Regions from separate parts of the Pseudoalteromonas sp. NZS100_1 genome, predicted to be linked through region 1. Evidence: predicted binding sites of a transcription regulator. Region 1 holds the regulator's gene; the other holds the start of a gene.
The links. The regulator FliA, encoded in region 1, starts transcription of late flagellar genes. The targets are predictions, from matches to a motif close to CTAAAGNTNNNNNNNNNNNNGCCGATA.
Positions count from the first base shown of each region.

Region 2: I6F66_RS03185 (VC2046/SO_2500 family protein) is a predicted target of FliA. The motif match lies at 1,547-1,573, and genes of this name have one in related genera.

Region 1 is NZ_JADYXN010000001.1:121,893-125,315, forward strand. It holds gene I6F66_RS00585 (chemotaxis protein CheA) at 1-333, opposite strand, end outside; gene I6F66_RS00590 (protein phosphatase CheZ) at 349-1,122, opposite strand; gene cheY (chemotaxis response regulator CheY) at 1,140-1,523, opposite strand; gene I6F66_RS00600 (RNA polymerase sigma factor FliA) at 1,564-2,274, opposite strand; gene I6F66_RS00605 (MinD/ParA family protein) at 2,301-3,161, opposite strand; gene flhF (flagellar biosynthesis protein FlhF) at 3,154-3,423, opposite strand, start outside.
Region 2 is NZ_JADYXN010000003.1:139,735-143,157, forward strand. It holds gene I6F66_RS03170 (MHYT domain-containing protein) at 1-349, opposite strand, end outside; gene I6F66_RS03175 (SprT family zinc-dependent metalloprotease) at 639-1,325, shown strand; tRNA gene I6F66_RS03180 (tRNA-Tyr) at 1,411-1,495, opposite strand; gene I6F66_RS03185 (VC2046/SO_2500 family protein) at 1,608-2,135, shown strand; gene I6F66_RS03190 (DUF6172 family protein) at 2,315-2,617, shown strand; gene I6F66_RS03195 (diguanylate cyclase) at 2,811-3,423, shown strand, end outside.

The sequences.
Region 1 (3,423 bases):
TGGCTTATCCCTATTTTGGATAGTCGCGAACATTTCATTAATGGTGTCGAGCGCTTGTAAAATAACATCCATTAACTCTGAATTGACCGTTCGCACGCCTTGACGTAGTAAATCAAATACGTTTTCAGCGCCGTGGCAAGCATCAACAAGTTCTGTCATAGCTAAAAAGCCTGCACCACCTTTTACAGTGTGAAAGCCTCTAAATATGGCATTTAGTAACTCGGTATCTTCTGGATTATTTTCCAGTTCAACTAACTGTTCAGATAAAAGCTCTAGGATTTCTCCTGCCTCTACAAGAAAGTCTTGTAAAATATCTTCATCGACTTCAAACATGCAGTTACTCTCCTCTTAGAAGCCCAAACTTGATAAAAGATCATCGACTTCATCTTGATCAGATACAACATCATTACGCGATTCTTTATCAATAATAGGGCCTTCAGGACCTGCTAAAGTTTGTGTGGCAACTGGTTCTTTTATTTTTTGTTGTTCTACTTTATTCGCTGTGTTGTCACTGTCATCTTGTTCAGCAAACGCTGTTAAAAGATGAAGTAAGCTTTCTTCTACTTCTCTAACAAGTTCTATAACACGGCGAATAACTTGACCTGTTAAGTCTTGATAGTCTTGAGCCATTAGTACATTTGTCATTAAGCTTTGAAGCTCATCCGTTTTATGATGAGAGTTATTCATAAACTTATCGATACTATGGCAAAGTTGTTTAAACTCACCAAGCTCAATCTCCCGGCTCATTAAACGATCCCATGTCGGTTTGATATGAGATATTTCATCTGCAAGTTGCTGAGCTATAGGTAAACTAGCCTCAACAGCATCCATTGTTTTATTAGCCGCATTTTCTGTCATTTCTATAACATAATTAAGCCGCTTTTTAGCATCTGGAATCGCATCTGTCGTTATGTTAGTTAAGCGAGTATCAAGCTCAAAGCTTTTAAGTGCTTCGTGCAGTTGACGAGTCAACTTCCCAACTTCAGCAAATAATTTAGACTGCTCTTGCGAAGCTGTCTCTAAAATCAACTGATTAGCTTTATCTTGCTCATCGTTTTCTAAATAAATGACGAGTTGACGAGCTTGTTCTAACGTTATTTGAGGCGCAGCTGGTGCTGACATAAGCCTCTCCCCCATCATTAGCCTAAGCGTTCAAATACTTTTTCTAATTTAGTTTTTAATGTTCCAGCCGTAAATGGCTTAACAATATAACCATTAACGCCAGCTTGCGCTGCAGCAATTATTTGTTCTTTTTTAGCTTCTGCCGTTACCATCAATACAGGGATATGTTTTAACTTATCATCTGCACGAATTGCTCTTAGAAGGTCAATACCTTGCATTCCCGGCATATTCCAATCTGTAACCACAAAATCAAATACTTGATTTTGTAACATAGGCAGAGCTGTAGACCCGTCATCAGCTTCTTGAACGTTAGTGAAACCTAAGTCACGTAATAGGTTTTTTATAATTCGTCTCATCGTTGAAAAATCATCAACTACAAGAATTTTCATGTTTTTATCCAAAACATCCCCCAGTGAGGTATTAACCTTAGTTTACTTACTACTAGTTTATCCAGTCATTGATTTTAGCTTTAAGCTTAATCATCGCCTGACCATGTATCTGACTTACACGCGATTCACTTACATCGAGTATATGTCCTATTTCTTTTAAATTCATTTCATCGTTATAGTATAAAGAAAGTACCATTGCATCACGCTCTGGTAATGACTTTATTGCATTTAGCAAAGACTCATTAAACCGATCATTTTTAACATTATTAAAAGGTTTGTCTAGCGCTAAATCTTGGCCTACGGGAGTAATAACATCCTCATCTACACCAAGGTCTTCTATACCTAATACTTTACTGGTATTAACATCATTTAAAATATGATGGTACTCATTGAGTGAAATTTCAAGTTTTTCAGCAACTTCTGTATCTGTTGGTTCGCGATTCAGACTGCTTTCGAGCCCAGTAATTGCTTCTGCAACTTGTCGGCTTTTACGGTGTACTGAACGAGGAGCCCAATCACCACGGCGCATTTCATCAAGCATAGCCCCGCGAATACGAATACCGGCGAAGGTTTCAAAGCTTGCGCCTTTTGTTGCATCAAAGTTTTTTGAAGCTTCTATTAAACCTATCATTCCTGATTGAATTAAATCATCAAGCTGAACGCTAGGTGGTAATCGAGCAATTAGATGACATGCCACTTTTTTAACAAGTGATGCATGTTTCTCAACAATCACATTTAAGTTTTGTGTTGATTGATATCCCATAGCTCTATTCACCAATGTTGTCATAATTAGCCGTTTACTAGTTTCTCAATGAAAAACTCTAAATGCCCAGATGGTTGATTTGGTATTGGCCATTTAACTGCTTTTGTCGCCAGCGCTTTAAACGCGAGAGCGGCTGGCGAACTTGGAAAGAGCTCAACAATCACCTTTTGGCGACGTGTTGCTTTGCGCATATTTTCGTCATAAGGAACCGTTGCTACTAGCTCCATTGAAACATCTAAAAAGCGATCGGTAACTTTAGATAGTTTTGCAAACAATTCAGTGCCTTCACGCATACTGCGGACCATATTGGCAACAATTTTGAACTTATAAACACCGTGCTCGCGGCTTAATACTTTAATAAGTGCGTAAGCATCGGTTATTGATGTTGGTTCATCGCACACTACAACCATTACATCTTGTGCTGCTCGTGAGAAGCTTAGCACCATGTCTGAAATACCAGCGGCTGTATCTACAATTAAAATATCAAATTCGGTATTCAATTCGCTAAATGCACGAATTAGCCCGGCATGCTCAGATGGCGATAATTCAACCATACTTTGCGAGCCCGATGTAGCAGGTACAATTTTAATACCAGCAGGCCCTTCAACTAAAATCTCGTCAAGCTCACATTCACCTGACAAAACGTGTGATAAATTGCGCTCTACACGTAAACCAAGCATCACATCACAGTTTGCTAAACCTAGGTCAGCATCCAGCACTAATACTCTATTACCTTGTTGCCCTAGTGCAATAGCGGTATTTAGAGAAACATTTGTTTTCCCCACGCCACCTTTACCACCGGTTACAGCGATAACTTTTACGCCGTTGTTATTGTTTTGACTCATTTTGCGCAGGCCGCTTGCTTGATCTAATACTGTGTTAATCATACATCCCTACTGTACTTGGCGCCACTGCTTGGTGCCTTGAATGTTGTGCTTTTGTTCTTTTTAAATATAACTGCTCAGCCTTTTTCACTAGTTTTTCAGCATTTGCAACACGAATATCTTCTGGCACTCGTTGACCGTTAGTAAGATACCCTATTGGAAGGCGATTTTGAATCGCAATACTAATAATCTCACCCAAACTTAATGATTCATCTAACTTAGTGAAAATACAACCACTTAACTGTACTTTTTTAAAGTGACGTAC
Region 2 (3,423 bases), on a different contig from region 1:
CATCACTATTTACAAGTATTGATACTGCATACTGACATGCTAATAAAGCAGGAAGAAAAGAGAGTAGTGTGATTGTTGGATCGTAGCTTATATTAGTACATAGCGAAAAAGCTAACATACCTATAAAGTGCATACTCCAAATACCAGAAGAAAATACAGTTGCTGCGGTTATATTTGCTAAACGTTGATAACGAGGGAATTTAGTCTCTTTTGCTAAATCAATGAGCTTTGTAGTAAAAAAAGCAGCAAAAATGGCTATTAATACAGACATTGAGACTAGAAGAGGGTCGTAAACCCCATTGAGTATTAGGCTTGGATCTTGGTCTGTAATGAAGAAAGCTGATAGCATAACGGCTCGAAATATAATCTTTATTTTACAAGTTTAATCTAATTTACTAATAAATGAACCGTTATTTCTAATCGCGCTATAAAGTGACGAATTCTAACCAAGTTTATTTATTTTTTGTTATTGAAGTAAATAAAATATTTTAACTTTCAATTCAAATAAAACAGACGGCTCAATCTATAGCTTATTATAATAAAGTGGATTAGGAGTTAGGTGCGACTGTATGCCTAAGAGTTTAAAATTGATGGTAATATGGATTATATAAACGGATGCAATATTTAGAGTTTAGGTCGTGTTTGAATATCAACTAAAAAAGAGTACTAGACGCAAAACAGTCGCAATAAAAGTGCATAGTCAAAAGGTAACTGTGTATGCGCCACATTTTGTCGCAAAAAAACACATTGATACTTGGTTATTTGACAAACAAGAGTGGGTTGCAGAACAATTAAAAAAACAATTGTCAATTGATGACACTAAGCAGTACCCTTTTGAATCTAAAAAAATAAGTGTTTTTTCAGAAACTATTTATTTGAAATTGGACTCAGGCCAAGATTCCAAAGTAACCCCGTATGATGACCACTTACTTATTACAATATCTCCTCGAGTTAAAAACACTAATCAAAAGTATCGACAGCTATTAGAGACTTATTTAAAAGAGCAGCTTATTGCTTACATAGAAATGCGTTTAGCGTATTTCTGTACTCAAATGGGTGAAGAGTTGCCAAATGATTTAAAAATAGGTGTTTATAAACGAAAGTGGGGGAGTTGTAATAGCAAGCGAGAACTCACTTTTAATTTACATCTTATAGGTGCTCCTTACCACGCTATAGATTATGTGATTGTTCATGAGCTTGCCCATTTAAAGTATTTAAATCATAGCAAAGCTTTTTGGCAGCGAGTAGAGGCGTTTTTCCCCGATTACAAAACATCATCTAATTGGTTAAAACAAAATGGTATGAGTTTACAGTGGGTGTTTTGATGTTACTGAATATAGGAATATAGGAATATAGGAATATAGGAATATAGGAATATAGGAATATAGGAATATAGGAATAGTAGAGAAGTGGTGGAGGGAGCTGGATTCGAACCAGCGAAGGCTGAGCCGTCAGATTTACAGTCTGATCCCTTTGGCCGCTCGGGAACCCCTCCAATGCAACGGCGCTGATAATAGCAAATTGCGTATTTAAGTAAAGAAAAAAGCTAAAGAAAATTGAAATAAAGCCGATAAATATCTATCAGTTACCACAATCGGCTAAAGACTATGCAAATAGATGATTTGTTAATCACAGAGAGTCAGTTAAACAGTAGACTCAATAATAGTGTGCATGAAAATCGCCGTGGCGAATTTGCACTATTATTAGCGATGCTGTCACATGACGCACTCGACTTTAGTCAATTTCATTTACCAAAAACTGAAATAGATAATTTAGTTATAGAAGAAGAGGCGTTAAGAAAGCAATTTGGCGCAGGTCCAAAGCAACTTTTAGCCCCTGATGAATATAATATGTTGGTTGGACAATTTAATGCATCATTAATATCTCAAGAAGGAGAGCACTGTGGTATGACAAGTATTAAGTTAAGACAATGCTTAAGCCCTGAACCACTTGCGATTAGAAATGATGATAAGCATATTCCACTTAATATAATAGATAACTGTGAGCTTGCCGTCAGAAGAAGAATTAAAAGCGAACAAACCCAACTAGCTAATCCCCCTATAGATGCAGCTGCTTTTTACGACAGCCTTAATAATGATGCATTACATCAACCACTTCAGCTCATTGCGGTGTGATATATGATTGTAATAATCACCAGTTAATATATGCTTTATAACGGGTCTGCTTTATATATTTGCTAATAATTGATTTAATGAAAAAAAAGCATCCAAAAATTAAATGCAATTGCTATAATGGCGTCAAATGGTATGACATGAAATGCCATTATCATTAAACCAAGGTAATTAGGAACGTAATGAAGAAAACATTCACGCTAAATCACGAGAAAATCAAATACCCTCGTATGGTTGATGCTGCAAAGCACGAAGTGAAAAAATATTTGAAAAGAGAGCGTAATAAAACGCTACCTGAAGATGCTGACTATTGGGCATTTGACTGTAAGTTTGGTAACACAGCTGAAGATGCGCAAGTTGTGCACGTTGCTGAATTAAGTAACCAAATTGGCGAAATTGAAAAGCAAGGTTTGACCTCTTTCTATGTAGAGATTTTAGCTCGACCTGCTCAACGTCAACAGTTAGATTTAGATGATGACGAATAACACTTAATTTAATTAAGTGTTCGAAGTTTTAAAATGAGCCCAAGTGGCTCATTTTTTGTTTTTATGCATTAAAGATTCACCATAAATCATTTTTATTAGTAACCAATAAGTAGAATTTTACTTTATTAACATTTGCATAACAAAATGTAGTGATATAGGGTGTGTTTAATAAAAAAAACAAAACAGTTGTACCATGCCGATAAATTACTCTGACCACCAATTGAAATTAAGCTTAAAGAGCTCTAAGGTACTTGTCGTTGACGATCAGCTATTAAGCTTAATTGTATTAAAAAAAATATTATCAGAGCATTTTAGTGTAACAACAACGAGCTGTGGTGAGGATGCGATTGAAATTTGTAAACATAATCCGCCAGATATAATACTACTCGATATTAATATGGAAGGAATGAGTGGTATTGAAACATGTCTAAAATTAAAAAATATATCTGAAACACAAGATATCCCCGTTATTTTTGTAACCTCATCTGAAAATCAAGAAGAAGAGTGCTGGGAAGCCGGAGCTGTAGATTTTATAAAGAAACCAACTAACTCGGAAACTTTATATAGAAGAGTGCGCGCCCATATTACGATGAAACTTCAACATGACTTACTCAATCAAAAAGTATTTCTAGATGATTTAACAAAGGTATTCAATCGTCGTTATTTTGATGCGCATTTTTCTAAAATGGAACGAAGCGCCTTACGAGAAAAAGTCGACTATGCACTATTACTCATCGATATAGACTACTTTAAGCAATACAACGATCTTTATGGTCATGTGCAAGGCGATACGGTTTTAAACCTTG